2 regions of the Flexivirga sp. YIM B11880 genome follow, and region 1 is predicted to be linked to the other one. Evidence: predicted binding sites of a transcription regulator. Region 1 holds the regulator's gene; the other holds the start of a gene.
The links. Region 1 encodes Rex, which represses fermentation and respiration genes when NADH is low (regulators of the CRP and FNR family bind a similar motif). Its sites were predicted from a motif close to CTTGTGAANNNNTTCACAAG; they were not measured.
Positions count from the first base shown of each region.

Region 1 (14,516 bases):
GGCGACGCCGCCGGCACCTTGATCGCGCCCACCGAGCGGTAGGCGTTGTCCTGCGGCAGGAACGGCGTGGCCTGGTGGTAGAGCACCTTGCCGGCCGGGCTCTTCACGGTGATCATCGGCGCGTAACCGTTGCCCAGCAAGTAGACCGACGTGCCGTCCAGCGTGACCGCGTCGTTGACGGCGAGCCGGCGGGTCGTCCTCGGGCCGTCCGGGGTCGGGCTGGTCGTCACGGTGGCGAGGAAGTTGCGCGGTTGACCGTACTGGGGCGAACTCTTGGGGACGTTCTTCTCGAACGTGACGTCGAGGTTGTCGACCTTCATGCTCCACGGCTTGATGTCGTCGGTGTTGACCCACGGCCCCAGATCGAGCGTGTTGTAGCTGCCGACCGCGCTGACGAACGGCTCGCTGCCCTCGGGCACGATCACGTCGCCGCGCCAGCCCATCAGGTGGTCGGCGGCGACCGCCAGCACGAGCACCAGCAGGCACAGGTGGAAGAGCAGGTTGCCGGTCTCGCGCAGCCGGCCGCCCTCGGCGGTCACCGCCTGCACGCCGTCGACCGGGTCGTCGACACGCACCCGATATCCCTTGCGGCGCAAGGTTTCACGTGCTGCGGTGACGACGTCGTCGGGGCTCGCTGGCACAGTGCGCTCGGCCGTCGCGGGAAGCCGGGAGAGACGTCTGGGCACCCGCGGCAGCGGCGACCGCAGCGCCTTGAGGTGTATGACGCAGCGCGGCAGCACACACCCCACCAGCGAGATCAGCAGCAGGATGTAGATGGCCGCGAACCAGGGCGCGCCATACACGTCGAACATCGACAGCTTGTCCAGCCACGGCCCGATCGTCTGGTGGTCCTGCAGGTAGGTGGCGACCCGCGCGGCGTCGATGCTGCGCTGCGGGAAGATCGATCCGGGGACGGCAGCGACGGCGAGCAGCAGCAGGAGGAAGAGCGCCGTGCGCATCGAGGTGAGCTGCCGCCAGAGCCAGCGCAGCATCCCCACGAAGCCGATCTTGGGCGCCAGGGCAGCTTGCCTGCGGCCGGCGCCGGACTTTGTCTTGAGGTCGGTCAATCAGATCACCGGGACGAACGTGTCGGAGCCGGTCAGCCGGACCTGGACCCAGGAGATCAGGTGCAACCACTGCCCCGACACCATGATCAGACCGACGACCAGCATGAGGGTGCCACCGACCAACTGGATCGGACGGTGGTGATCGCGCAGCCAGCGCGACCAGGACTCAGCGCGCGACCAGCCGGCCGCGATGAGCAGGAAGGGTATGCCGAGCCCCAGGCAGTAGAACGCCGCGAGCGTCACACCCCGCGATGCTCCGGAATGCCCGATCGGGTTGGCAAGGTTGAGGATTGCGCCATACACCGGGCCGACGCACGGGCTGGCGCTGAGCCCGAAGACAGCACCGAGCAGCGGAGCGCCGACCAGACCGGCCGAGGGTTTCCAGCGCACCGGGATGCCGCGCTGGCCGATGAACCCCAGATAGACCAGCGCCAGCAGGATGACGATCACGCCGCTGACCCGGATCATCACGTCCTGGTGCAGATAGCGCAGGCTGACCACCCAGCTGTATGCCGCGGCCACACTGACCAGCACCACCGAGAAGCCGAGGACGAACAGCAGGGCGCCGGTCACCAGCCGAGTCTTGCGGCGCTCGTCGGTGAGTCCGGTGACATAGCCCAGAAAGCCTGGCACCAAAGGGAGTACGCACGGCGACGCGAACGACACCACACCGGCAGCGATCGCCAGAACCACGGCGATCGGCAGGCTGCCCGTGGCAACCAGCTGTGCGGCATCGGTCGACATCTGTCGGTCAACCTTTGCTCAGGACGTCGTCGACCAGCCCGACCAGGGTGGCGGTGGTCGTCGGACCGGAGACGCGCGCCGCGATGCGGTGCTGCTGGTCGAGCACCAGCGTCGACGGCGTGGCGGACGCCTTGCCCTGCAATGCGACCAGTGCCGCGCCGCCGTCATCGCGCAACGACGGGTAGGTCACGCCCGCCGACTGCAGGTAGGCAGCCGCGGTCTGCGGGCCTTCTTGACGGTCGACGCCGACCATCAGCACGCCCTTCTTCTGCAGGGTGACCCACGCCTTCTGCAGGTCGGGCGTCTCGGATTTGCACGGCGGGCACCACGAACCCCACACGTTGACGACGATCACCTTGCCCGGGTGGTCCTTCGTCGACCAGGGCTTGCCGTTCAGCAGGGTGCCGGTCAGCACCACCGGCTTGCCGCGCTTGCCCGGCGCCAGTTGCGCCAGGGTGCCGTCCCCCGCGAGGTAGTTCTTGTCGTCGCCCTGGTTGGCCTGCTTGGTGATCGAGTTGCTGCCGCTGCTGCAGGCGGCCAGGCCGAGCGAGGTGACGCAGGTCAGGGCGAGCGCTGCCGCCATACGCCGCCTCACCGGGGTCCACCCATCGCGGTGCCGGCCGCTTCGGTGGCGGAGGGCAGCAGGTCACGTGCCGGCTCGGTGTAGTCGATGCGGCGGAACCGGTCGTCGTCGAACACCAGGCTGGTGACCGACGCGAGCGTGCACTGCCGCCGGCGCGGGTCGTGCCACAGCCGCTTGCCCTCGAAGTGGGTGCGGGCGACCCAGACCGGCAGCTGGTGGCTGACGATCACCGCCTCGTGCCCCTCGGCGGCGACGCGGGCGTCGCGGATCGCGGCGCCCATGCGCTGGGCGATCTCGACATACGGCTCCCCCCAGCTCGGCTTGAGGGGATTGGTGAGCTTGGTCCAGAAGCGCGGGTTGAGAAGCTGTTTCGGGTTCTTGCCGACGGTGAGCCCCTCGAAGTCGTTGCCCGCTTCGACAACTCGGTCGTCCAGGTGCACCGGCTGCTTCAGCGTCTCGGCGAGCGGCTCGATGGTCTCCTGGGCGCGTTCCAGCGGGGAGGACACGAGGTGGACGATGTCGCGCTCGGCAAGGTATGCCGCCGTGCGCTCGGCCATCTGCCGGCCCAGCGCGGAGAGATGGAAGCCCGGCATCCGGCCGTAGAGGAGCCCACCCGGGTTGTCGACCTCGCCGTGCCGTACGAGGTGCACAACGGTCTCAGTCATCGGCCGGCACCTCCGCGAACGGCGCAGCGGATCGACGGCGTACGAAAATCACGGTCGGAGTGTCGCATCGGAAGCTGTGTCGTCTTCTCAGGACCTGGCGGCCGCCGCGGCGGCTGCCGGCAGGGCGGCCAGCACGTGCTCGACGGCGGCGTCGTCGTGCGACGCGCTGACGAACCACGCCTCGAACGAGCTCGGCGGCAGGTGCACTCCCTGGTCGAGCATGGCGTGGAAGAACCGGCCGAACGCTGCCGTGTCCTGCGCCTTCGCGTCCTCGTAGTTGCGGACCGCGCCCTCGCGGAAGAACACCGAGAACATCGACCCGGCCCACTGGACCGTGTGCGGCACGCCGGCACGGACCAGCTCGGCGGACGCCGCGTCGGCGATGGCGTGTGCGACGACCGGCAGCCGGTCGTAGACCTCCGCGGTGCAACCGCGCAGTGTCGCCAGGCCTGCGGCGGTGGCGACAGGATTCCCGGAGAGCGTGCCCGCCTGGTAGACGGGGCCGTCCGGTGCCAGGTTGGCCATCAGGGCGGCGCTGCCGCCGAAGGCCGCGGCCGGGAAGCCACCACCCATGACCTTGCCGAAGGTGAACAGGTCGGGGGCGCCGCCCTCGGGCTCGCCCTCCAGGCCGTACCAGCCCGCGGCCGAGCAGCGGAAACCGGTCATCACCTCGTCGGAGATCAGCAGCGCCCCGTGCTCCTTGGTGATCCGGCGCAGTGCGCTGGTGAAGCCGGGTGCCGGTGGAACGACGCCCATGTTGCCCGGCGAGGCCTCCGTGATGACGCAGGCGATCTCGTCGCCGTGTTCGGCGAACGCGGCCTCGACGGCGGCGACGTCGTTGTAGGGCAGCACGATCGTCTCGTGCGCGGCGGACGCCGGCACGCCGGCGGAGTCGGGCAGCGCGAAGGTCGCGACACCGGATCCGGCGGCGGCGAGCAAGGGGTCGACGTGCCCGTGATAGCAGCCGGCGAATTTCACCACCGTGCTGCGGCCGGTGGCGCCGCGCGCGAGGCGCAGCGCCGACATCGTCGCCTCGGTGCCGCTGTTGACCAGGCGCACCTGCTCCAGCGGCTCGACGCGGGAGACGATCTCCTCGGCGAGCGCGACTTCGTTCTCGCTCGGTGTGCCGAAGCTGAAGCCGCGCGTGGCGGCGGTCTGCACGGCGTCCATCACGCTGGGGTGGGCGTGCCCGAGGATCATCGGCCCCCAGGAGCAGATCAGGTCGACGTAACGGTTGCCGTCGACGTCGGTCAGCCACGGTCCCTGCGCCGAGGCGATGAACCGCGGTGTCCCGCCGACCGCCCGGAAGGCGCGGACCGGCGAGTTGACCCCACCCGGAGTGACGGCTCGCGCGCGCTGCAGCAGCGCCGCCGATGCCTCGTCGAGAACAGTCGGGTGCTCGGTGGGCGCGCTCGTCATACCACCATTGTCTCAGGCGGCCCGGCGCGATCTCCTACGGGTTGTAGTGGTTGCCGATGAGGTGATCGCGCACCTTGCCCATGGCATCGCCGAGAGCCCTGAACAGCTGCGGATCCATCTGATGCACGAGGTGCTCCTGTACCCCGGCGACGTGCACCCGGGCCGCGGACTGGACCGCCTCCCAGCCCTGCTCGGTGAGGAACAACTCGATGCCGCGGCCGTCGTCTGCGGCCTTGCGTCGCTCCACCCAGCCGCGGCGCTCGAGCCGGGTCGCCGAGTGCGTCACCCGACTGCGCGACTGGACGGTGATGTCCGCCAGCTTGCTCATGCGCAGCACGTGGTCGGGCGCCTCGGACAGCATGGACAGCAACTCGTACTCCGCGAGCGACATACCGGCCTGCTGCAACTCGGCGTCGAGCACGAACTCCAGCGCCCGGCTGGCTTGCAGGTAAGCGCGCCAGGATGCCTGCTCGTCGTCGGTCAGCCACGGCACCTCGGTCGCGGACGGCCCGGCGCAGGGCGGCGCGAACTCACTCTCGGACACCCTCACAGCATAGGTGGCCGAATTTCCGGTCGCAGCGGGAATAATTGAAATATCAACCATTGTTGGACATCATGGTTGCCGGCACGGCGACCACGCCATACAGCTTCACATCCCTCCGAAGGAGCGCAATGAGCAGCACCACAGCCACCACCACCCTCGACGGCCTGACCACCGGCGTGTGGAACCTCGACCCCGCACACAGCGAGTTGGGCTTCCAGGTCCGCCACTTGATGGTGAGCAAGGTCAAGGGCAAGTTCGATGAGTTCACCGCGACCCTCACCGTCGGCGACACGCTGGCGGAGACCAGCGTCGAGGCCGAGGTGAAGATGGCCTCGATCAACACCGGCGTCGCCGACCGCGACAACCACCTGCGCACCAACGACTTCTTCGAGGTCGAGACCTACCCGACCATGACCTTCACGTCGACCGAGGTCACCGAGAGCTCGCTGACCGGTGATCTGACGATCAAGAACGTCACCAAGCCGGTCACGTTCGACGTCGAGTTCGGCGGCGTGGGCCCGGACGCCTGGGGCGGCACCCGCGCCGGCTTCGAGGCCACCACCGAGATCAACCGCAAGGAGTTCGGCGTCGACATCGAGATGCCGCTGCAGGGCGGCGGCGTGGTCGTCGGCGACAAGGTCAAGATCGTCCTCGACCTGCAGTTCGTGAAGGCCTGACCCGCTTTTCACCACCGAGGCGCGTGAGCGCCTACCCTCGAACCCGCGAGCGGGACGTGGCAGACCCCCGAGTGCTGCGTCCCGCTCGCGTTCTTCTGTCCCCGCCCCGCCGCTCGCCCCCGCTTGCCGACAGGCTCAGCAAACGCCGAAAGGCTCAGTAATCCGGGCCGATTGGACCTGGATTACTGAGCCTTTCGAGGTGTTTCTGAGCCTCTCGGCGAAGAGGGTCAGCGCTCCTGGAGGCGGCGGGCGACCTCGGTGGCGTAGTAGGTCAGGACGACCTGCGCGCCGGCCCGCTTGATCGAGGTCAGCGTCTCCAGCACCATCGCATCGCGGTCGATCCAGCCGTTGGCGGCGGCGGCCTCGATCATCGCCAGCTCGCCACTGATCTGGTATGCCGCGACCGGCACATCGCTGATCTCGCGGACATCGCGGATGATGTCCAGGTAGGGCAGCGCCGGCTTGACCATCACCAGGTCGGCACCTTCGGCGAGGTCCAGCTGCACCTCGCGCAGCGCCTCGGTCCGGTTGGCGCTGTCCTGCTGGTAGGTGCGCCGGTCGCCCTGCAGGGTCGACTCCACCGCTTCGCGGAACGGCCCGTATGCCGCAGAGGCGTACTTCACGGCATACGCAAGGATCCCGACGTCGGTGTGGCCGGCCTCGTCGAGGGCGCGGCGGATGACTGCCACCTGGCCGTCCATCATCCCGGACGGCCCCACCAGGTGAGCGCCTGCCTCGGCCTGTGCGACGCCCATCTCCGCGTAGCGCTGCAGGGTCGCGTCGTTGTCGACCCGGCCCTGCGCGTCGAGGACGCCACAGTGTCCGTGGGAGGTGAATTCGTCGAGGCACAGGTCCGACATCAGCACCGTGTCGTCACCCAGCTCGTCGCGCAGGCGACGCAGCGCGACGTTCAGGATGCCGTCCGGATCCGTGCCGCCCGAACCGATTTCGTCGCGGGTCTCCGGCACGCCGAAGATCATCAGCCCGCCGACACCCGCGTCGACCGCCTCCCGGCCGGCCTTGACCAGGGAGTCGAGCGTGTGCTGCTGAACGCCCGGCATCGACTGCAACGCGACCGGCGCGTCGATGCCTTCCTTGACGAACATCGGCAGGATCAGGTCGGCCGGGTGCAGCCGTGTCTCGGCGACCAGCCGGCGCATGGCCGGGGTCGTCCGCAACCGACGCGGACGGACCGCGCCTGCGGGCAGCGCCCACGGGTTGCCGTCGGCCGCCCGATGCCGGGCAGCAGCCCTGGTCTGAGCGGTCTCGCTCATCGCGACGCCTTGGCCTTGCGCCGGGACGAAGCCTTCCGCTCACTGGGGCGACGGACCGGCTCGCCGGCCTCCTGCGCGGCGAGCGCGAGGCCGCGACCGTAGTCGGCGAGGGCGTCGACGAGGGAGTCGGCGCTCGGCTCGGTCGCCAGCACGTCGACCCGCAGGCCGTGCTCCTCGGCGGTCTTGGCGGTCGCCGGTCCGATGCACGCGATCACCGTGGTGGCGTGTGGTTTACCAGCGATACCAACGAGATTGCGCACCGTGGAGCTCGAGGTGAAACAGACCGCGTCGAACTTGCCGGTCTTGATCGCCTCGCGCACCTCGGGCGCCGGCGGGGCAGCGCGAACGGTCCGGTATGCCGTGACGTCGTCGACCTCCCAGCCCATGTCCTGCAGGCCCGCGACCAGCGTGTCGGTCGCGATGTCCGCGCGGGGCAGGAAGACCCGGTTGATCGGGTCGAGCACCTCGTCATACGGCGGCCAGTCCTCGAGGAGCCCCTTGGCCGACTGCTCACCGGACGGCACGAGGTCGGGCTCCAGCCCCCACACGCGCAGCGCCTCGGCCGTCACACCGCCGACGGCGGCGATCTTCAGACCGGCGAAGGCCCTTGCGTCGAGGCCGAATTCGACGAACTTCTCGCGGACCGCACGAACCGCGTTGGCCGAGGTGAACCCGATCCACTCGTAACGGCCGGTGACCAGGCCCTTGATCGCGCGCTCCATCTGCTGCGGCGTCCGGGGCGGCTCCACGCTGATCGTCGGCACCACGTCGCTCGATGCGCCGTGTGCCGCGAGGCGGTCGGTCATCGTGCCCGACTGGTCCTTGGTGCGCGGCACCAGGACGTTCCAGCCGAAGAGCGGCTTGGTCTCCCACCAGGACAGCTGGTCGCGCAGTCCCACGACCGAACCGACCACCGCCACCACGGGATTGGTGAGCGGGTGACCGGCGAGAGCGGCGCTCACGTCACCGAGGGTGGTGACGCGGGTCTGCTGCCGGATCGTGGTGCCGTCGGTGCTCAGCGCGACGGGGGTGTCGGCGCTGTGGCCTGCGGCGGCCAGCTTGGCGAGGCCGGCCGGGATGGTCTCGGCGGTGCCGAGGACCACAGCGGTCGCGTCGTTCGCGGCCGCGCTGGCCCAGTCGGTCTTGTCATCCGCGGCGGAGAACACGTGGACCGTGCGCGCGCCACTGCCGACCAGCGGGATGCCGGCGTATGACGGCACCGCGGTCACGGCGCTCACGCCCGGCACGATCTCGAAGCCGATGCCGGCCTTGTGACAGGCGACCGACTCCTCGGCGAGGCCGTTGAAGGTCGCCGGGTCGCCGTCCATCAGCCGTACGACGAGGGCCTGGGTGCCGTCGTTACGGGCGGCTGCCTTGGCGGTGCGGACCACGAGCTTCGCGCGGGACGCGGTCGTCAGGGTCTGTCCCGTCTCGCCGTGGCCGGCGTCGACGATCTCGACGTCGTCGCGGGCGAACCGGGCGACGAAGTCCTCCCGCGCGATCTGGTCGATGATGACGACGTCCGCCTCGCGCAGCAGCCTGGCCGCCCGGACGGTGACGAGGGACGGGTCCCCCGGGCCAGATCCGATGAAGGCGACCTGAGGCAGTGTCTTGGGGGTTCTGGTTGTACTCACTTGTTCACGCTCCGCGGCGCTGGGGGGTGGTTGTCGGTGACGGGATCTGCGCCCCTGGGTAAGTGGCCGCCGGGTGCCGGCTCCGGCGGGTTGTCGCTCGGCGTGAAGGCCTCGGCAGCCCCGTCGTCGAGCAGTAGTTGAGCGACGTCGTGTCCGAGTCGCTCGGCGTCCTCGACGGGACCGGTCATGGACCGGCGCAGGTCGAAGCTGCCATCGGTGCGGCCGACGAACGCCCGCAACGAGATCTCGAGGCTGCCGTCGACGTCCTCGCTGATCTCGGCGAGCGCACCGAGCGGCGCCGAGCAGCCGGCTTCGAGCCGGGCGAGCACCGCTCGCTCCGCGGTGACGGCGGCGCGGGTGTCGGGGTCGTCGAGCGCGGCCACCACGTCATACAACGCGGCGTCGTCGCTGCGAATTTCGAGGGCGAGCGCGCCCTGGCCGGGTGCCGGCAGCATCTGCAGCGGGTCGATGGCCTCGGTGACCTCGTCGAGCCGACCGAGACGTGCGATGCCCGCACGGGCCAGCACCACTGCGTCGAGCGCTCCGGTGCGGACCAGCTCGATCCGCGAGTCGACGTTGCCGCGGATGTCCTCCAGGTGCAGCCCGAGACCGAGGGCGGCCAGCTGGGCGACGCGGCGTGGCGAACCGGTGCCGACGACCGCATCCGCCGGCAGCTCGCCGAGGGTGAGCCCGTCGCGCGCGATCAGCACGTCCCGTGGGTCTTCGCGGGGCGGTATGGCGGCAATCGTGAGGCCGTCCGCCGGCGCAGTGGGCAGGTCTTTCAACGAGTGCACGGTCAGGTCGATCCGGCTGTCGCGTAAGGCGTTCCGGATGGCGGTGGCGAAGACGCCGGTCCCGCCGAGCTGGCTCAATGAGGCGCGGTTGGTGTCGCCCTCGGTGACGATCTCGACGATCTCGACCTCGTGGCCGAAGCCGCGAAGCTGATCGGCGATCAGGCCGGTCTGGGTCAGCGCGAGCTTGCTGCGGCGGCTGCCGATCCGAATCTTCATCGCTGCGCACCCCCCGGCACCCCGCGATGGGGGATCTGCGAGACGCGCGACTCGTGCGGGTCGAGGTCGAAGAGCGCCCGCAGCAGTGCGGCGTAGTCGTGGCCGCCCTGCTCCTCCCCTGCCAGCTGCTTGATGCGGACGGTGGGCGTGTGCAGGATCTTCTCGACCACCCGGTGCACGGTCATCTGCACCTGTGCCTCGTCGTGCTCGGAGAGATCGACGCGCTGGCTGAGGCGGGTGAGCTCGGCTGCGACCACGTCTGCTGCACGGGCCCGAAGCTCGGCGACCGCCGGAGCAACTGCGGCGGCCCGCCGCGCGACGAGGAACTCGGCGACCTCGGCACTGACCAGGTCGTGGGCCGCGGCCAGCTGCGTCTTCTCGGCGTCGTCGGTGACGGCTGCGTTGAGGTCCTCGAGCGAGATGAGGGTGATGCCGGGCAGCGCGGCCAGTGCGGGGTCGATGTCCCGTGGCAAGGCCAGATCGACCAGGAGCGTGGCACTTTCGGCCGCAGTGACGTTCGTCGTGTCGAGAATGTGGCCGAGGGCGCCCGTGCACGAGACGACCAGATCGGCCTGCGCCACCGCGTCCTGCAGCTGCGTCCACTCACCGGCGACTCCGCCGGTGGCCTCCGCCAGTCGGACGGCCTTCGACGCGGTGCGGTTGATGATCGTGAGGGTGCCGACCCCGGCGCGCGCGAGAGTGTGTGCGGCGAGTCCGCTCATCGCCCCGGCGCCGACGACCAGCGCGCGCTGGGCGCTGAGCTCGCCGAGGGTCGACTCCGCGATGTCGAGCGACCGCTCCACGAGGGACCGGCTGACGGAGTCGATGTCGGTCTCGGTGTGCACGCGCTTGCCGACGCGCAGTGCGTGCTGCATGAGCGCCGACAGGGACGGGTCCAGGTGGTCGCCCTCCTGGGCGGCGCGCAACGCGTCGCGCAACTGACCGAGGATCTGTCCTTCGCCGACCGCGACCGAGTCGAGCCCGGACGCCACCTGGAAGGCGTGCGCGACGGCACGGTCCTCGAAGTGCACGTAGAGGTGTTCGCGGAGCTTCGAAACCGCCAGACCTGTTGCTGCCGCAAGTGATTCGGTAATGCCGGTGACTGCACCGTGGAAGGTCTCGACGTCGGCGTAGACCTCCACCCGGTTGCAGGTCGACACGACGACTGTCGCGTTGACGTGCTCGCTCCGGCCGAGGGAGTCCTCGAAGCGGCGGATCTGCTCCGCGGTCAACGAGACCTGCTCGAGCAGATCGACACCGGTGGTGCGGTGCGACATACCGATCACGATCAGACTCACTATGCTTCACCCCATTTGCCGAGCGCGTCGTCCCGGCCGCGTTGCTCGTGGAACGCGAGGATCTGCAGCTCGGTGGCCAGGTCGACCTTGCGCACCTCTACCCCGTCCGGGACGGTGATCACGCAGGGCGCGAAATTGAGAATGGATCGCACGCCGAGCGCGATCGCCTGATCGGCGGCCTGCTGGGCGGCGTGCGGCGGGGTTGCCAGCACCGCGATGATGCTCTCGGGAGCCTGCCGAGCCAGCTCGGCAAAGTCGATCACCCGCAGACCGGCGATCTCGGTCCCGATGATGGCGGGGTCCTCGTCGACCAGCCAGCGGACGCTGAAGCCCCGGGTGGCGAAACCGCCGTATGCCGCGAGCGCGTGCCCCAGGTTGCCCATGCCGATGATGGCGACGGACCAGTCGTGGTGCAGGCCGAGTTCGCGGGAGATCTCCTCGGTGAGGCGGGCGACGTCGTAGCCGACACCACGCACGCCATACGATCCGAGGTGGGAGAGATCCTTGCGCAGTCCGGCGGAGCGGACACCGGCCGCCTCGGCGAGTTCTTCGGAGGAGACGACCTCGACTCCGCGGGAATCGAGGGAGGCGAGAGCACGCAGGTAGAGCGGTAGCCGAGCCACGGTGGCTTCGGGAATCTCCCGACGGGCGGCCGATGCGGTGCTCACTGGCGCTTCGACTCCTCATGCGTCTCGGGCAGGCGTATACCAAACGCCGGCCACAGAGGATCAATGACCCCCTGACTGTAGGTCTTTGTGAACGCAGGCACAAAGTCGCAAATTCCCGCCAAAAGTGCTAAACGGGGGTCGGCTGTCGTCGCCGGAGGCGCGCGTGGTAGCGCTCCTGGGTATGACGGAGAGGGTGCGCGCCTGCGGATCTCCCGCCGCGCCAACGTTTTTGACCCGGCCGGCGGCGCGCGCCCCGAGTGCTCAGCTACGTGGAATGCTCGGCAGTGAGTCGGCGAAGGAACGGAAAGGAGCACCTCATGGATGAGACAACGGGGCTCGGCGTGACGGCCATCGACATACAGGTCGACGACGTGCCGGCGGCGACGCAGCTGCTGGCGGCGGCATACGGGTGGCAGGTGACGTCCGACGGCGAGGACTTCGGCGAGCTGATGGCCGGACCGCTGCGGATCATGCTCTCGGTCGACGCGATGGTGCCCTGGGGTCGCACCGACGGCGTGATCCTGCACCACTACGTCGACGACGTGCCCGCTGCGACGAAGCGCGCCCAGGAGGCCGGGGCCGAGTTGCTCGACGGTCCGCTGATCACCGACTGGGGCACCGAGGCGGCATACCTGCGTGGGCCGGGCAACCTGATCGTCGACGTATGCCGCGACGCCTGACGATCAACCCGACCGACAGGACACCAGGGAGCGCGTTCGGTTCAACCCGGGAGTCAGCGGTTGCCGAAGAACCGGCGGCGCGCGAGCGCTTTGCGCAGCCGCTGCTCGTCGACCCGCCAGTAGTCGTGCTGCTTGCCGTCGATCAGCGTGACCGGGATCTGCTCCGCGTATGCCGCCATCAGCTCCGGCTCCTCCAGGATATTCCGCTCGGTGAAGGTCTCCCCCGTGTCGGCGCAGACCCGCTCGATCACCGCACGTGCGTCGTCGCACAGGTGGCAGTCGGGCTTGCCGATGAGGGTGATGCGTGGCTGCGGCATGAGCTAGAAGAACACCGAGCGACGTTGCAGCAGAAGTGAATACAGTGACTGCTGGATAGTCTCGCGGACCTGGTCGGTGAGGTCGAAGACCAGCATCGGGTCGTCGGCCGCCGCCGTGCCGTAGGTGTGCGTCTCGACCGGCTCGCCGAACTCGATGATCCACTTGCTGGGCAGCGGGATCAGCCCGGCCAGCCCGAAGAGCGGGAAGAACGGTGTGATCGGGAAGTAGGGGAAGCCGAGCAGCCGCGCGAGCCCCTTGAGATTGCCGATCATCGGGAAAATCTCCTCGGCACCGACGATCGCGCACGGGATGATCGGCACCTCGGCGCGCAACGCCGCGGCGACGAAACCGCCACGGCCGAAACGTTGCAGCTTGTATCGCTCGGCGAACGGCTTGCCGACGCCCTTGAACCCTTCCGGGAAGACCGCGACCAGCTCGCCCTGGGCGAAGAGCCGCTCGATGTCCGGGTTGGACGCCAAAGTGGTGCCGGCCTTGCGGCTGAGCTCACCGATCAGCGGCGACTCGAAAACCAGGTCGGCGCCGAGCATTCGCACGTGCCGGTGCTTCGGGTGCTCGTCGTGGATGGCGACCTGGGTCATCAGACCGTCGACCGGCAGCGTGCCGGAGTGGTTCGCGACGACCAGCGCTGGACCGTCGTCGGGGATGTGCTCGATGCCGCGCACCTCGACACGAAACCACCGTTGGTAGAGCGGCCGCAGGATCGGCAGCCAGACCTTCTCGGTGAACTCGCGGTCGAAACCGAAGTCGTCGATCTCGTAGTCGCCGGTCAACCGGCGGCGCAGGAACGCCAGCGCGGTCGCGATCCGCCGCTCGAGGTCGTCACCCTCGAGGCCGACCATGGCGCCCGCCTTGCGAAGCGCCTCGACCAGCAGGTTGACCAGGCCCTCGAAGTCACCGTCGCCGAGCAGGCCGGTGACTGGATCCGGCGTCGTGGACTCGGGCGGATCGGGCACCACCCGCAGCGGGGGGGTCGTCTTCTGCGTGGGGTCGCCGGCGCGCCGGCCGGCGCCGGTCTGGGCCGCGGCACTGATGCTGCGGCGTGAGGGGCGGCCTGGTGCCGCGGCGGCGGCCGGCGCCTCAGCTGTATGACGGGCCGCTTCCGCGGAATTCCCGATATCCGGTTTTCCCGTGCCCGGCGCCGGCTTCTTCACCGGGCGTTTACCGGCCGCAGCCGACTTCCGGGCAGCGGGCTTCTTCGTCGTGGTCTTCCGGGCGGGGCGGGTCGGCTGATCCTCAGACACGGGCCTCTCCCAGGTCGGCGGTGTTCGAACGGTCGGCTCCGAAGATCTCCCGGAACGCCTCGCGGGTGCTGTGGAGCGGCTCGAAACCGAGCCGCTCGCGCATCCGGGTGATGTCCATGCCGCGGCCGAACTGCAGGAACTGCATCTGCTCGGCGTCGAACGACCCTGCCCCACCGAGCAGCCCGCTCAGTTGCTGCACGAGCCCGCCGGCTTGAGGCAGCACGCGCAGCACCGGCTTGCCCGCTATGCGGGCGGCCTGTCGCACGGTGAGCAGTCCGGGGCAGGCGACGTTGACGGTGCCGGAGAGGTCCTCGGCATTGGTCGCGAGCTGCAGCACCGCGACGGCGTCGTCGATGTGCAGGACCTGGAAACGACCGTCATACCCGAGCGGGACGGGGAGCACGGGCAGCGAGAAGTATTCGGAGAACGTCGTGCGCAGGCCCGGCCCGACGAGGTTTGCCATACGAAGCAGGGTGACGTCGATGTCGGGCCGGCGACGGGCGAGCCCGCGGACATAGGTCTCCACCTCCACCGAATCGCGGCCGAAGCCGCCGGTCGGGCTGCGGCGGGCGCTCATGTCCTCGGTGAACATGGCGGGGTCGCGGGGCGAGGAACCGTAGACGGTCGACGACGACTTCACGATGAGCCGCTGGACGGAGTCGGCCTTCTGGCA
Region 1 covers NZ_JBMAMH010000004.1:95,974-110,489, forward strand. The annotation lists gene resB (cytochrome c biogenesis protein ResB) at 1-1,067, opposite strand, end outside; gene ACN8HC_RS08030 (cytochrome c biogenesis CcdA family protein) at 1,068-1,811, opposite strand; gene ACN8HC_RS08035 (TlpA family protein disulfide reductase) at 1,819-2,394, opposite strand; gene ACN8HC_RS08040 (histidine phosphatase family protein) at 2,403-3,059, opposite strand; gene hemL (glutamate-1-semialdehyde 2,1-aminomutase) at 3,147-4,478, opposite strand; gene ACN8HC_RS08050 (MarR family winged helix-turn-helix transcriptional regulator) at 4,513-5,022, opposite strand; gene ACN8HC_RS08055 (YceI family protein) at 5,151-5,699, shown strand; gene hemB (porphobilinogen synthase) at 5,927-6,973, opposite strand; gene ACN8HC_RS08065 (bifunctional uroporphyrinogen-III C-methyltransferase/uroporphyrinogen-III synthase) at 6,970-8,607, opposite strand; gene hemC (hydroxymethylbilane synthase) at 8,604-9,617, opposite strand; gene ACN8HC_RS08075 (glutamyl-tRNA reductase) at 9,614-10,915, opposite strand; gene ACN8HC_RS08080 (redox-sensing transcriptional repressor Rex) at 10,915-11,583, opposite strand; gene ACN8HC_RS08085 (VOC family protein) at 11,901-12,263, shown strand; gene ACN8HC_RS08090 (glutaredoxin family protein) at 12,317-12,580, opposite strand; gene ACN8HC_RS08095 (lysophospholipid acyltransferase family protein) at 12,584-13,843, opposite strand; gene ACN8HC_RS08100 (NAD-dependent epimerase/dehydratase family protein) at 13,836-14,516, opposite strand, start outside.

Region 2 (14,516 bases), on a different contig from region 1:
GCGCGGCTGCCCACGGCGCCCCTCCAGAGAGTCCAGCAGCGCGGTCTCCTCGCCGCACTCGTAGGCGCCGGCGCCGGCGTGCACGGTGACCTCGAGGTCGAAGCCGCTGCCGCCGATGTCCGTGCCGAGCAGGCCCGCGTCATACGCCTCCTGCACGGCGTGCATCAGCCGGCGGTAGACGTGCACGACCTCGCCGCGCAGGTAGATGAACGCGTGGTGGCAACCGATCGCGTATGACGTGATCGCGACACCCTCGAGGAGCGTGTGCGGAGTCGCCATCATCAGCGGGATGTCCTTGCAGGTGCCCGGCTCGGACTCGTCGGCGTTGACCACGAGGTAGCGGGGACCGCCGTCCGGCTTGGGCAGGAAGGACCACTTCATGCCGGTCGGGAAGCCGGCGCCGCCACGGCCGCGCAGGCCGGAGTTCTTGACCTCTTCGATCAGGGCTGCGGGGTCGGTGCCGAGCGCCTTGTCCAGCGCCTGGTAACCGCCCTCACGCTGATAGGCCTCGAGCGTCCAGCTGCGCGGGTCGTCCCAGTGCTTGGTGAGGACCGGCGTCAGGGTGGTGGTCATTTCTGCTCCTCGTCCTCGGCCAGCGGCCCGCCCTCGTCCCCGGGAGCGCGCCAGTCGTTCTGGTGGGCCAGGCGCAGCCCCTCGAGGGACTGCTCGCCCGCACCGACGCCCTCGTCGGCGCGGCCGTCCGGGAAACCGGCCAGGACGCGCTCGATGTGCTTGAAGGTGCACACCTTCGCCGCGCCACGGGTCGGCGCGACGTCCTTGCCGGCACGCAGGTCGTCCGCCATCTGCACGGCCGACTCCGGCGTCTGCTTGTCGAAGAACTCCCAGTTGGTCATCACGACGGGCGCGTAGTCGCACGCGGCGTTGCACTCGACGCGCTCGAGGGTGATCTTGCCGTCCTCGGTCGTCTCGTCGTGCCCGATGCCGAGGTGCTCCGACAGCGCGTCGAAGATCAGGTCGCCGCCCATCACCGCGCACAGCGTGTTGGTGCACACGCCGATGGTGTAGTCGCCGTTGGGGTGGCGCTTGTACTGCGAGTAGAACGTCGCCACGCCGCTGACCTCTGCGTCGGTCAGGTCGAGCCGCTCGGCGCACAGCCGCACGCCGCGGCCGGTGACGTAGCCGTCGACGCTCTGGATGAGGTGCAGCATCGGCAGCAGCGCCGACCGCTTCACCGGGTAGCGGGCGATGATCGCGTCGATGTCGGTGTGCAGCTGCGCCAACTGCTCGTCGGTGTAGGGCTCGTCGGTCGCGTGCAACGGTGCCGGCGGGTGCAGGATTGCGTTGGACGCGTGTGCCCGGTCCTCCGCATGGACCTGCTTCATCTCGGTCATTTTGCCGCCCCTCTGGCCTCGCCTGCGGGCCTCACTCGTGCCTCGCTCGTGTCCTCGCCTCGGTCGGGGCTCATCATCGGTCCACTCCACCCATCACCGGGTCGATACTCGCGACGGCCACGATGACGTCGGCGACCGAGCCGCCCTCGGCCATCGCGGCGACCGCCTGCAGGTTGTTGAACGACGGGTCCCGGAAGTGCGCCCGGTAAGGACGCGTGCTGCCGTCCGACACCGCGTGGCAGCCGAGCTCGCCCTTCGGGCTCTCGATGCCGACGTAGGCCTGACCCGGCGGGACCCGGAAGCCCTCGGTCACCAGCTTGAAGTGGTGGATCAGCGACTCCATCGACTCGCCCATGATCTCCCGGATGTGGTCCAGGCTGTTGCCCTGGCCGTCCGAGCCGACGGCCAGCTGGGCCGGCCAGGCGATCTTCTTGTCCGCGACCATCACCGGTCCGGGGTTCTCGTCGAGCTCCTTGATTACCTGGTCCACGATGCGCAACGACTGGTACATCTCGTTGATGCGCACCCGGTAACGGCCGTAGGCGTCACAGCTGTCCCAGGTGATCACGTCGAAGTCGTACTTCTCGTAGCCGCAGTAGGGCTCGGCCTTGCGCAGGTCGTGCGGGAGGCCGGTCGAACGCAGGACCGGACCGGTGATGCCCAGCGCCATACAGCCGGTGAGGTCGAGGTAGCCGACGTCGCACATGCGGCCCTTGAGCACGGGGTTCTCGTTGAGCAGCGCCTCCAGCTCGCCGATGCCGTCCCGGATCAGCGGGACGTTCTCGCGCACCTGGTCGATCGTGCCGGCCGGCAGGTCGACGGCGACCCCGCCGGGACGGATGTAGGCGTTGTTCATCCGCAGACCGCTGATCGCCTCGAAGATCCGCAGGATCCGCTCGCGCTCCCGGAAGCCGATGGTCATGACCGTGGTCGCGCCCATCTCCATACCGCCGGTGGCGATGCAGACCAGGTGCGACGCGACCCGGTTGAGCTCCATCATCAGCACCCGGATCGCCTGCGCCCGCGTGGGGATCTGGTCGGTGATGCCGAGCAGCCGCTCGACGGACAGGCAGTATGCCGCCTCGTTGAACAGCGGCATGACGTAGTCCATGCGGGTGCAGAAGGTCACGCCCTGCGTCCAGGTGCGGAACTCCATGTTCTTCTCGATGCCGGTGTGCAGGTAGCCGATGCCGGCGCGGGCCTCGGTGACCGTCTCACCGTCGAGCTCGAGGATGAGCCGGAGCACGCCGTGCGTCGACGGGTGCTGCGGGCCCATGTTGACGACGATCCGCTCCTCGCCGAGCGCCGCGGCCTCGTCGACCAGGTCGTCCCAGTCGCCGCCGACCGCGTTGAGGACCGGGGTGTCTTCATCGACGTCGTGGGTGGTGGCGCCGTAGGCGTCCGTGGAGCTGGTCACTTGTACGACCTCCGATCGCTCGGCGGGGGCACCGTGGCTCCCTTGTATTCCACCGGTATGCCGCCCAGCGGGTAGTCCTTGCGCTGCGGGTGACCGGGCCAGTCGTCCGGCATCAGGATGCGGGTCAATGCCGGATGACCGTCGAAGATGATGCCGAACATGTCCCAGGTCTCCCGCTCGTGCCAGTCGACACCGGGGTAGGTCGGGACGATCGACGGGATGTGCGGGTCGGCATCGGGTGCGGTGACCTCGACGCGGACTCGCCTGCTGCCGTTGGTGATCGAGAAGAAGTGGTAGACCGCGTGCAGCTCACGCCCGGTCTGCTGCGGGTAGTGCACGCCGCTCACGCTCAGGCACTGCTCGAAGCGCAGCGCCGGCTCGTCCCGCAGGAGCTCCGCCACCTGTGGCAGCTGCTCGCGCGGAACGTAGAGCGTCAGCTCGCCGCGGTCCACGACGACCCGCTCCACCGCGGCCTCGAAGCTGCTGCCCCGCTCGGCGAGCGCCGCCTCGAGCGCGTCGGCGACCGCGTCGAAGTAGCCGCCGTAGGGCCGGCCGGCCGCTCCCGGGAAGAGCACCGGCCGCTCCAGCCCGCCATACCCGCTGGTGTCGTTGCCCAGCGACGAGCCGAACATGCCCTTGCGTTCGCCGATCTTGATCGGGTCCCCCGCGGTCCGCTCCACCAGCTCGCCCGGGGTCACCGCGTCGGTCGTCGTCGGCTCGGCACTGCGCCGGTCCGGACCCTTGTTCTGATCCTCGGCCGTCATGCCAACAGCCCCTTCATCTGGTGCGTCGGCGCCGCTTCGAGCGCGGCCCGCTCGGCCGCACGGGCGGCCTCGACCCGGTTGACGCCGAGCTTGGTGTCCTGGATCTGCTTGTGTAGCTCGAGGATCGCGTTGAGCAGCATCTCCGGCCGCGGCGGGCAGCCGGGCAGGTAGATGTCGACCGGTATGACGTGATCCACGCCCTGCACGATCGCGTAGTTGTTGAACATGCCGCCCGAGCTCGCGCAGACACCCATCGAGATGACCCACTTGGGCTCCGGCATCTGGTCGTAGACCTGCCGGACGACCGGCGCCATCTTCTGGCTCACCCGCCCGGCGACGATCATCAGGTCGGCCTGCCGCGGGGTGGCGCTGAAGCGCTCCATGCCGAACCGCGCGATGTCGTAGTCCGGCGTGCCGACCGCCATCATCTCGATGGCGCAGCAGGCCAGGCCGAACGTCGCCGGCCACACCGAGCTCTTGCGCATGTAGCCGGCGACCTGCTCGACGGTGCTCAGCAGAAAGCCGGCCGGCAGTTTCTCTTCGATTCCCATGTCTGACCCGGTCCTCAATCCCACTCAAGTCCGCCGCGGCGCCATACGAAGGCGTAGGCGACGAACACGGTCGCGACGAACAGCACCATCTCGATGAGGGCGAACAGGCCCATCCGGTCGAACGAGACCGCGAACGGGTAGAGGAACACCGACTCGATGTCGAAGATGATGAACAGCATCGCCGTCAGGTAGTACTTGATCGGCACCCGGCCGCCGCCCTCGGCGTGCGGGCTCGGCTGGATGCCGCACTCGTAGGCGTCCGCCTTGGCGCGGTTGTAGCGCTTCGGGCCGGCCATCGTGCTGGCACCGACCACGGAGAAGATCGCGAAGGCGGCACCGATCCCCGCGAAGAACAGCAGCGGCGCGTAGGAGTAGTTCATGCTTGTGCGTCCTTTCGAACGGTCATGCGGCCGGCACCACCTTTGACAACAACGACATCACGCGATCGTCGAGCTTGCCACCGTGTTCGTCGCCGAGGTTGGCCATGATCTTCAACAAGAGTTGCATCATCGTCTTGCGCGGCAGTCCGTAGCGCACGGCGAATCGCATGATCTCCGGGTGCCCGATCAGCTGCGCGAAGTAGCGGCCGACGGTGAAGTAGCCGCCCAGCGCGTCCTTCATCACCCGCGGGTAGGACTGCAGCACCCGCTCGCGGCCCGCGTCGTCCGCGCGCCCGAACGCCTGCGCGATGACCTCGGCCGCCAGTCGCCCGGACTCCATGGCGTAGGCGATGCCCTCCCCGTTGAACGGGTTGACCATGCCGCCGGCGTCACCCACCAGCAGCAGTCCGTCGGCGTAGTGCGGCTGCCGGTTGAAGCCCATCGGGAGCGCGGCGCCGCGGATCGGCCCGCGGATCGTCTCCTCGTTGTAGGTCCACTCCTCGGGCATCGTCTCGACCCAGCGGCGCATCACGTCCTTGTAGTCGGTCTTGCCGAAGGCGCTGGACGTGTTGAGGATCCCGAGGCCGACGTTGCTGGTGCCGTCGCCGACGCCGAAGATCCAGCCGTAACCGGGCAGCAGCACGCGCTTGCCGCTCTTGTCGGTGGACCAGAGCTCCAGCCAGGACTCCAGGTAGTCGTCGTCGTGCCGGGGACTGGTGTAGTAGGCCCGGACCGCCACACCCATCGGGCGGTCGTCGCGCTTGTCCCGGCCCATCGCCAGCGAGAGCCGGGAGGAGTTGCCGTCGGCGGCGATCACCAGCGGCGCGCGGTAGCTGCGCGTGCGGCCGGTGGGGCGGTCGTTCTCGCCCATCTCCTTGGCCTCGACACCGATGATCGCGCCGGTGCGCTCGTCGGTGATCGCGCCGCTGACGTTGATGCCCTCGCGCAGGCGCGCGCCATACTTCACGGCGTGCTTGGCGAGGATGTCGTCGAAGTCCTGCCGAGTGCGGACCAGCCCGTATGGCGGGAAGCTCGCGACATCGGGCCAGTCCAGCTGCAACCGCATGCCGCCGCCGATGATGCGCAGGCCCTTGTTCTTGATCCAGCCGTCCTGCTCGGGCGTCGGCACGCCGAGCGTGATCAGCTCGCGCACCGCGCGCGGGGTGAGTCCGTCACCGCAGACCTTCTCGCGGGGGAAGTGTGTCTTCTCGAGGAGCAGGACGTCGAGCCCGGCCATCGCGAGGTATGCGGCTGTGGCGGATCCCCCGGGGCCGGCGCCGACGATGATGACATCGGCGGTCTCGTCCGGGGCAGGCGTAAGGCCAGGGAGGCTCACTCGGGTGAATCTTTCTAGCTTGTGAACGTCTTCACTAACCCATGCACTGTATTCCCAGCCGAGTCGCCATACCTACTTAGGCGAACCTAAGAGGGGTGGCTCACCATCGTGCCGGTTTGGTGGCCCGGTGCAGGGCGACGATGCCGCCGGTGAGGTTGCGCCATTCGACGTCGCCCCAGCCGGCGTCCTGCAGCAGCCGCGCGACGCCCGCCTGGTCCGGCCAGGCCTGGATCGACTCGGCCAGATAGACGTAGGACTCGGCGTTGGAGCCGACCCGCCGGGCGACCCGCGGCAGCGCCGACATGAGGTATTCGCTGTAGAGCTTCCGGAACGCCGGGTTGCTCGGCGTCGAGAACTCGCAGATCAGCAGCCGGCCGCCGGGCTTGGTGACCCGGCGGAACTCGCGCAGCGCCTCCTGGGTGGAGTGCACGTTGCGGAAGCCGAACGACATTGTGACGGCGTCGAACACCGCGTCGGCGAACGGCAGCTGCGTCGCGTCGGCGGCGGTGAACGCCAGGTCCGGGCGGCGGTTCTTGCCCTGCCGCAACATGCCGAGGGAGAAGTCGGCCGGCACGACGCGGGCCCCGAGCCGGTCGAACGGTTCGCTGCTGGTGCCGGTGCCGGCCGCGATGTCGAGCACCAGGTCGCCGCGCCGGACACCGAGCGACTCCACGACCGCCTTGCGCCAGCGACGGTCCTGCCCCATCGACAACACGTCATTGGTGAGGTCGTAGCGGGCCGCGACCTGGTCGAACATCGAGGCGACGTCGCGGGGCTGCTTGTCCAGGCTGGCGCGAATCATCTTTGTATTGTCCCGTATGCCGAAACGCGGGCCCCATGGGCGGTCGGCGTAAGGTGGCCGCTCGTGACGCTGCCACTCCCGCAATTGCACCCGGCGCTGGTAGTGCGCTCCACGCGCATCCAGGATCCCGGCGATCTCGTCTCACTGATCCCGGCCGGCGCCGACGCGCCGGTCAGCTGGTTGCGCGACGGCGACGGTTTCGTGGGGTGGGGCACGGCTGCCGCCATACAGACGCACGGCACCGGGCGCTTCGACGACGCCGAGCGATGGTGGGGCGGAGTCGTCGGCGACGCGGTCGTACGCTCCGAAGTCGACCTGCCCGGGTCCGGGCTCATCGCGGTCGGATCCTTCGCCTTCGCCGCCGACTCCCCCGCGGGCGGCGTCCTGCACGTGCCGGAGACCGTCGTCGGGCGGCACCGCGGCGTCTGCTGGATCACGACCGTCGGCACCGCAGCACATCTGCCGGCGACGCCGAGTCTGGGCAGTGGCCACATGGCCGAGGCACCCGTGGTCGAGGAGGTTCGCGACGGCGCGCTCAGCGGCACCGAGTGGGCCGGCGCGGTGGCGGCGGCCGTCGAGCGCATCCAGTCGGGCGCGCTCGACAAGGTCGTGATGGCCCGCGACGTCGTGGTCCGGGCGGCCACCGACATCGACGCGCGGCACCTGCTGCGCAACCTGTCCGACGCCTACCCCAACACCTGGACCTACAGCGTGGACGGCCTGATCGGCGCGACCCCGGAAATGCTGGTGCGCCGGCAGAAGGGCCTGGTCACCTCCCGCGTGCTGGCCGGCACCATCCGCCGGACCGGCGACGACGAGCACGATCTGGCGCTCGCGGCGTCCCTCGCGCGGTCCAGCAAGGACCTGGAGGAGCACGAGTACGCGGTGCGGTCCGTGGCCGACGCACTGTCGCCGCACTGCTCCTCGATGAACGTGCCCGAATCGCCCTTCGTGCTGCACCTGCCCAACGTGATGCATCTCGCGACCGACGTGGCCGGCGTCCTGCACGAGGACGTCTCGTCGCTCGCGCTGGCCGAGTCGCTGCACCCCTCGGCCGCCGTGTGCGGCACCCCGACGCTGGCGGCGCGCGACCTGATCGCCGAGCTGGAGCAGATGGATCGTGGCCGGTATGCCGGCCCGGTCGGCTGGCTCGACGCCGCCGGAGACGGCGAATGGGGCATCGCCTTGCGCTGCGGCGCTCTGGCGACACCGTCGCAGATCAGGCTTTTCGCTGGTTGCGGCATCGTGGCCGGCTCCGAACCGGCCGCGGAGCTGGCCGAGTCGGACGCCAAGCTGGTGCCCATGCGTCAGGCGCTCGGTTGCGGCGTGCGCCCGGCATAACGGAGCGGTTCCCCGCCTTCCGTTCGACACATCGCGCGGTGGGGCGCGCGCTCGGCATACCCGCGGGACGCCTACTCGGCCGGCTCCGCACCCTCGATCACGATGGCCTCACCATCGGCTGCCTGGAAACGCAGCTCGCGCGCGGCCTGATATTCCGGTGAGTTGTAGCAGTCCATCGCCGCCTGGTAACTCGGGAACTCGATCACCACATTGCGCGCTCGCGACTCGCCCTCGCTGATGTCGAACCTGCCACCACGGATGATCGGCACGCCACCGAACGAGCTGTAGACAGGGCTGGCGGCCGCGACGTACTGCGCGTAGAGCGCGTCGTCGTGAACCGACATACGCGCAATCCAATAACCCTTGGCAGCCATGGCATGTGCCTCTTCTCGTCGGTGTGACCTGCTCAGCCATTCAACAGCAGACGCAGTGCGCCGGGAAGCACCCGCGCGGTGACCGGGGCGGCCGCGAGCGGCTCACCGTCGGCATACGCCTCCACGTCGTCGGCCTCGATGCGCACCTGTGAGCCGCGGGTGGTCGTGACCTCCGGGTTGCGCACATGGGTCCCGCGGTAGAGCTGCGGGAGGGCGCGGACGAATTTCATCCTGCTGCCGGCCCCCACCATCACCACGTCGAGCAGCCCGTCGTGCACGTCGGCGTCGGGCGCGATGTGCATGCCCTTGCCGTAGAAGCCGGAGTTGGCGGCGATGGCGGTGAAGCCGCGGTATTCGAAGGTCCGGTCGTCCACCCGCACCCGGTAGTGGCGCGGCGTGAAGTGCAGCAGCCCGCGCACCGAGGCCAGCTGGTACTGCGCCGTCGAGGGCAGGCGCCCGGAGCTGGAGTTGACCAGCTCCGACACCCGGGAGTCGACCCCGGCATAGACGCTGCCCACGACGACCCGGTCAGCGGCCTCGATGGCGTCCACCGCCGTCTCGGCGCCACCGACCGCGATCCGCGTCGCGTCGTGGATGTTCTCCGGTATGCCGAGCTGGCGCGCGAAGTCGTTGCCGCGCCCGCTGGGGATGATGGCCGCGGTGACGCCGTAACGGTGCAGCGGTCCGGCCATGGTGCTCACCATGCCGTCTCCACCGACCACCACGCAGGTCTCGCCAGCGGCGGCAGTGTCCTTGACCAGCCCGTCCGCTGCTTCGATGCCCGTCGAGAAGGTGGTGCGTACGGCGCCGCCGGCGTCACCGAGATCGGCCGCGACCTCCCGGGCGACGTGGACCGCTCGGCCACCGCCGGACAGCGGGTTGGCAATGACGTGGAAGCACTTAGCGGCGATCAAGGCTCACGGATCCTCTGATAGAAGAAATCGGGGCCCCCGCGAAGTATCGGAGGAGCGCGTCGGGGTCCCCGCGAAGTATCGGAGGAGCGGAGCGGGGGAGAACTTCGTGGGGTGACGCAGCGGGGGAGAACTTCGTGGGGTGATCATGGAATGAGGACACCGGGGTTCATGATGCCCTCAGGATCCAGCGCCTGCTTGACCGCGCGCAAGACCCCCACCCCTGACGCGCCGATCTCGTCGGTCAGCCACGGCTTGTGGTCGCGGCCGACGGCGTGGTGATGGCTGATGGTGCCGCCCGCCGCGCGGATCGCGTCGCCCGCAGCGCGTTTCACCGGAATCCATTGGGCGGCAGCGTCATCGGCCTCGCGCATCGCCACGGTGAAGTAGAGCGACGCGCCCGCACGGTAGACGTGCGAGATGTGACAGAGCACCAGCGGATCGGCACCCTGCTGGGACGCAGCAGCGGTCACCGCGTGCTTCACCGCCGTGTAGAGCTGCGGCAGGTTGCTCCAAAGCGTCGCCGTTTCAAGGGTTTCCACGAGTACCCCCTCGTCGAGCAGCGCGTCACGGAGGTATGGCGCCGTGAAGCGCCCGGCTGCCCACGCCTCGCCGCCCTGCACGCCGGAACACGCACCGCCGGCATCCCGCAACACCGTGGCGACCTCGGCGCGCCGCCGCGCGACCCGATCCCGGGTCCCCTCATAACCGCAGACCATCTGCGCGCCGCCGGCGCCGGACAGACCGATCGCCGAAGGGTCACTGAGGTTGATCGACGTCTCGGTCTCGTCGGACAACCGCAGCACGGTGGGGCTGAGGTCCTCCTGGACGAGCGCGCGCATCGCGGCTGCTCCGTCGTCGAACGACGGCCAGCGCCAGGTCTCGTAGATCGTCTCCTCCGGCACCGGCCGCACCATCACCGTGACGTCGGTGATCACCCCGAACGTCCCCTCCGACCCGAGCACCAGCTGCCGAAGATCGGGTCCCGCCGCGCTGGCCGGAGCACCGCCGACATGCCACAGCCCGGCCGCCGTCGCGACGGTGAGGGAGACCACCATCGAGTCGAACCGGCCGTAGCCCGCGGACGACTGCCCGCTCGACCGGGTGGCGGCGAAGCCACCGATGCTGGCGAACTCGAACGACTGCGGAAAGTGGCCCAGCGTGTAACCGCGCTCGCCGAGTGCCGCTTCCGCCTCCGGTCCGAGCAGCCCCGCCTGCAAGGTTGCCGTGCGGGACACCTCGTCCAGGTCGAGCATCGCGGCGAGGCGTCGCAGGTCGAGCGAGACCACGCCCTGCAGGTCAGCACGATCGGCCACGAGGCCGCCGACGACCGAGGTGCCTCCGCCATACGGCACCACGGCCACGCGCCGTGCTGCACACACCGCCAGCACCGACACGACCTCGGCCGCACTGCCCGGGCGCACCACCGCGTCGGGCGCATCCGTGAAGTCACCGGCCCGGGCGGCCAGCAGGTCGGCTGTCGACTTGCCGCGGCTGTGATGCACGCGCTCGACCGCGTCGACCGTGACGTTCCCGGCACCGACTTCACGCCGAAGCTCCTCGACGACCTCCGGGTCCAGCCGCGTCGGTGGCAGGTCGACGTCTGCGAGGGCCACACTTGTCCGAGGCTGAATGTCTCCGAACGCCAGCGCCATCAGCTCGCTCGCGCCTTCCGGCAAGCTCGCCTGCCGGTCCGGATCGCCCCATCGTGACCAGTGCATCTGTGCTCCTAGGCTCGGTTGGCAGCGCGCGTGCTCACGCGCCTCCACTGTTACAGTGTGACACATGGCGACACTTCGTAACACGACGATCGAGGACGAGCGCCTGCTGACCGCTGCACGGGACTGCCTGCTCGCGGTCGGCTGGCGGCGCACCACCATGACCGACGTCGCGCGTCGGGCCGGCGTCTCCCGTATGTCGGTCTACCGCCGGTGGCCGGACAAGACGGCACTCATCGGCGACCTGATGACTCGTGAATGGGCAACCATGGGTGCGAAACTCGCCGACGCCGGCCCACGCCCGGATGCCGATGGCATCGCCCGCGCGGTCACTGCTGTCGCGCGGGAGATCCGGCAGGGCGAGTTGTTCCGCAAGATCGTCGAGGTCGATCCGGAGCTGCTCCTCCCCTACCTGCTGGTGCGGCGTGGGCGGACCCAGGACGCGATGGTGGAGTCGGTCACGGCGGCGATCCGGCAGGGCCAGAACACCGGAGGGGTGCGCTCTGGGGACATCACCGTGTTGTCCCGCTCGGTGCTGCTCATGGCGACCGGCTTCGTCTTCGCGGTCCCCACGATGACCGATGAAAACATCGACGAACACACGTTGTTCAACGAGTTGGCCACGGGGATCCGGGACTACCTGAGATGACCGGGTCGGCCTCGCTCAACGCCGCACGACGGTCCCGCGAACTCGATGAGGCCACCGACGGCCGCGTCGTCGACCTGCTGGTGATCGGCCTCGGCGCCACCGGTGCCGGCGTCGCCCTCGATGCCGCAACGCGCGGCCTGGACGTCGTCGCGATCGACGCGCACGACCTGGCGTTCGGGACCTCGCGGTGGAGTTCGAAGCTCGCACATGGCGGCCTGCGCTACCTCGCGTCCGGTCAGCTCGGCATCGCGCACGAGAGTGCCGTCGAACGCGGCATCCTGATGACCCGCACCGCTCCGCATCTGACCCGGGCAACGCGCTGGCTGGTGCCGCACTTCGAGGCGGGCAGCCGGCGCGAACGTGCCCTGGTCATGAGCGGATTCGTCGGTGGTGACCTGCTGCGACGCGCCGCACGGACTCCGGGAGCGGTGCTGCCGCGGCCGCGTCGCCTGTCGGCTGCCGAGGCGGTCGCTGTCGCGCCGGCCGTGCGCGAGCAGGGGCTCGTGGGCGCGAGCCTGGGCTGGGACGGTCAGCTGGTCGACGACGCCCGGCTGGTCACCGCCATTGCCCGCACCGCGGCGCTGTATGGCGCACGCGTGCTGACCCGGGTCCGCGCGCTGCACAGCACCGGCGACGGTGCCCGGGTCCGGGACGAACTCACCGGCGAGCAGGCGGACCTCAAGGCCCGGGCGGTCGTGAATGCGACGGGTGTCTGGGCCGGCGGCCTGGCACCAGCAGTCCGGCTGCGCCCCTCGCGCGGCACGCATCTGGTGGTCCGCTCCACGACCTTGAAATCGATGAACTGTGTGCTGAATTCGCCGGTTCCCGGCCATTTCGGCCGGTTCGTCTTCACCCTGCCGCAGCTGGACGGCACGACCTACATCGGACTGACTGACGAGCCGGTCGACGGCGCCCCGCCGGACGTGCCGCAGCCCGAGGACCGCGAGATCGACTTCCTGCTCGACACGATCAACACGGTGTTGCGCAGCGCCCTCACTCGCGACGACGTCGTCGGCAGCTTCGCGGGCCTCCGTCCCCTGCTGGACGCAGACGGGGACACGGCGGGGTCCCCGCGAAGTATCGGAGCGAGGCACGAGCGGAGAACTTCGCGGGGTGGCACGGCCGACCTTTCCCGTCGGCACGCCGTGCACACCGCGCCGGACGGACTGGTCACCGTCGTCGGCGGCAAGCTCACGACCTACCGCCGGATGGCTGAGGACGCAGTCGATGCCGTATGCCGCGCGCACGGCCTCGGCGCAGGACCGTGCGTGACCGCGAAAACACCGCTGGTCGGGGCGGATTCGCGCGCGCAGCTGGCGATGCTCGACGCGCCCGACCGCCTGGTCCGTCGCTACGGCAGGGACGCGCCGAGCGTGCTCTCTGCCGACCCGTCCCGCAACGAGCCGATCAGCGACGAGATTCCCACCACGCCGGCGGAGTTCGACTTCGCCCTGCGCCACGAAGGAGCACTCGACGTGGCGGACCTTCTCGACCGGCGCACGCGGGTCGGCCTCGTGGCGACAGATCGCGACGTTGCGGAAGCCATTGCGCAGGAAGCCGTTTCGGCATACCAGGCAGAAAGGCGTTGATCGTTCAGGCCGCCAGGAACGTCGCCCAGCCGCCCGGCGGCTGGACGCTATACGGCACCGTGCGCAGCTTCGCCAGCACGGCCGGGTCCTGCGCCTCGATCCAGTCGATCAGCTGCCGGAAGGACACGATGCGGGCGTCCGGATGCTTCGCGATCGTCCGCATGACGTGCTCGACGGCGGTCATGTAGATGCCGCCGTTCCAGCCCTCGAAGTGGTTGCCGATGATCAGCGGCGCCCGATTGGAGTCGTAGGCGCGGCGGAAACCGGCGAGATAGGTGTCGATCGCCTGCTGCTGCCACATCGCCCGCTTCGACGGAGCACCCTGCGTCGTACCGCCCGTCTGGTTGAACATGATGTTGTAGTCCATCGAGATCACCTGCCCGCTGTGCCCGGCGAACGGGATCGACTGCATCGACAAGTCCCACAGGCCTCGGTCCTTGCTGGGCCACATCTGGATGCCCGTCTTGCTGCTGTCGTAGCGCCAGCCCAGCTTGGACGCGGCGACCCGCAGATTGTCCGCGCCCTCGAGGCAGGGTGTGCGCCCGCCGATCAGCTCCTTATCGTAGTCGAACGGCAGCGGTGGCAGATCGGTGAAACCGGTTGTGGTGCGCCAGTGTTCGACGAAGTACTTCGCCTGCTCGATCTCGCTGCGCCAGTCACTCGGCGACCACTGCTGCACGCCGGTCGGACCGCAGAAGTGACCGTTGAAGTGGGTGCCGATCTCGTGACCCTCCAGCCACGCCTTGCCGATGTTGTCGATCGTCGCGTGGATGTCGTGATCGGTCAGGTAGCCGATGTCCGAGGCGCCGACCGGATGCCGCGGCGGGTGGTACAGGTTCTTCTTGTCCCGGGGCAACAGGAAGATGCCGGAGAGGAAGAGGGTCATCGATGCCCCGATCTCCTTGGCCACCTGCCGGAAGTGCGACAACAGGTCGAGGCCCGTGACCTCGCCGGCCCCGTCCCAGGAGATGACGACGAACTGTGGCGGCGCCTCCCCCGGACGCAGCCGCCGCGGCGTCGGCTGGTGCGGCTGCGGGCCGGTGTCCGCGGTGGAGCCGTCACCGATCAGCCGCGGCGCAAACGTCGGCGTCGCGCTCGCGCTGCCCTTGCCGGCCGCACGCACGAAGCCGACCGACCGCGGCACCCCGTCCAGATCCTGCTGCCCCGCACCGCAGGCACCGAGGACCGCGGCCGCGCCGCCTGCCGCCCCCACCGTCAGCGCCTCTCGTCGTGTCACTGCCATCTGCCACCCCTCACGCCGGGATTCTCAGCGGCCCACCCCGATACCGGGCCGCCCCGTCCACGGTGACAACTCCGGCGGCGGATGCGGGG
Region 2 covers NZ_JBMAMH010000001.1:160,155-174,670, forward strand. The annotation lists gene nuoF (NADH-quinone oxidoreductase subunit NuoF) at 1-573, opposite strand, end outside; gene nuoE (NADH-quinone oxidoreductase subunit NuoE) at 570-1,343, opposite strand; gene ACN8HC_RS00740 (NADH-quinone oxidoreductase subunit D) at 1,426-2,769, opposite strand; gene ACN8HC_RS00745 (NADH-quinone oxidoreductase subunit C) at 2,766-3,533, opposite strand; gene ACN8HC_RS00750 (NuoB/complex I 20 kDa subunit family protein) at 3,530-4,084, opposite strand; gene ACN8HC_RS00755 (NADH-quinone oxidoreductase subunit A) at 4,099-4,464, opposite strand; gene ACN8HC_RS00760 (geranylgeranyl reductase family protein) at 4,487-5,800, opposite strand; gene ACN8HC_RS00765 (demethylmenaquinone methyltransferase) at 5,901-6,602, opposite strand; gene ACN8HC_RS00770 (isochorismate synthase) at 6,666-7,943, shown strand; gene ACN8HC_RS00775 (DUF1330 domain-containing protein) at 8,015-8,317, opposite strand; gene ACN8HC_RS00780 (diacylglycerol/lipid kinase family protein) at 8,350-9,231, opposite strand; gene ACN8HC_RS00785 (FAD-binding oxidoreductase) at 9,375-10,949, opposite strand; gene ACN8HC_RS00790 (TetR/AcrR family transcriptional regulator) at 11,014-11,595, shown strand; gene ACN8HC_RS00795 (glycerol-3-phosphate dehydrogenase/oxidase) at 11,592-13,184, shown strand; gene ACN8HC_RS00800 (polysaccharide deacetylase family protein) at 13,189-14,427, opposite strand.
Region 2: the regulator Rex is predicted to act here: its motif matches at 5,819-5,838, upstream of ACN8HC_RS00760 (geranylgeranyl reductase family protein).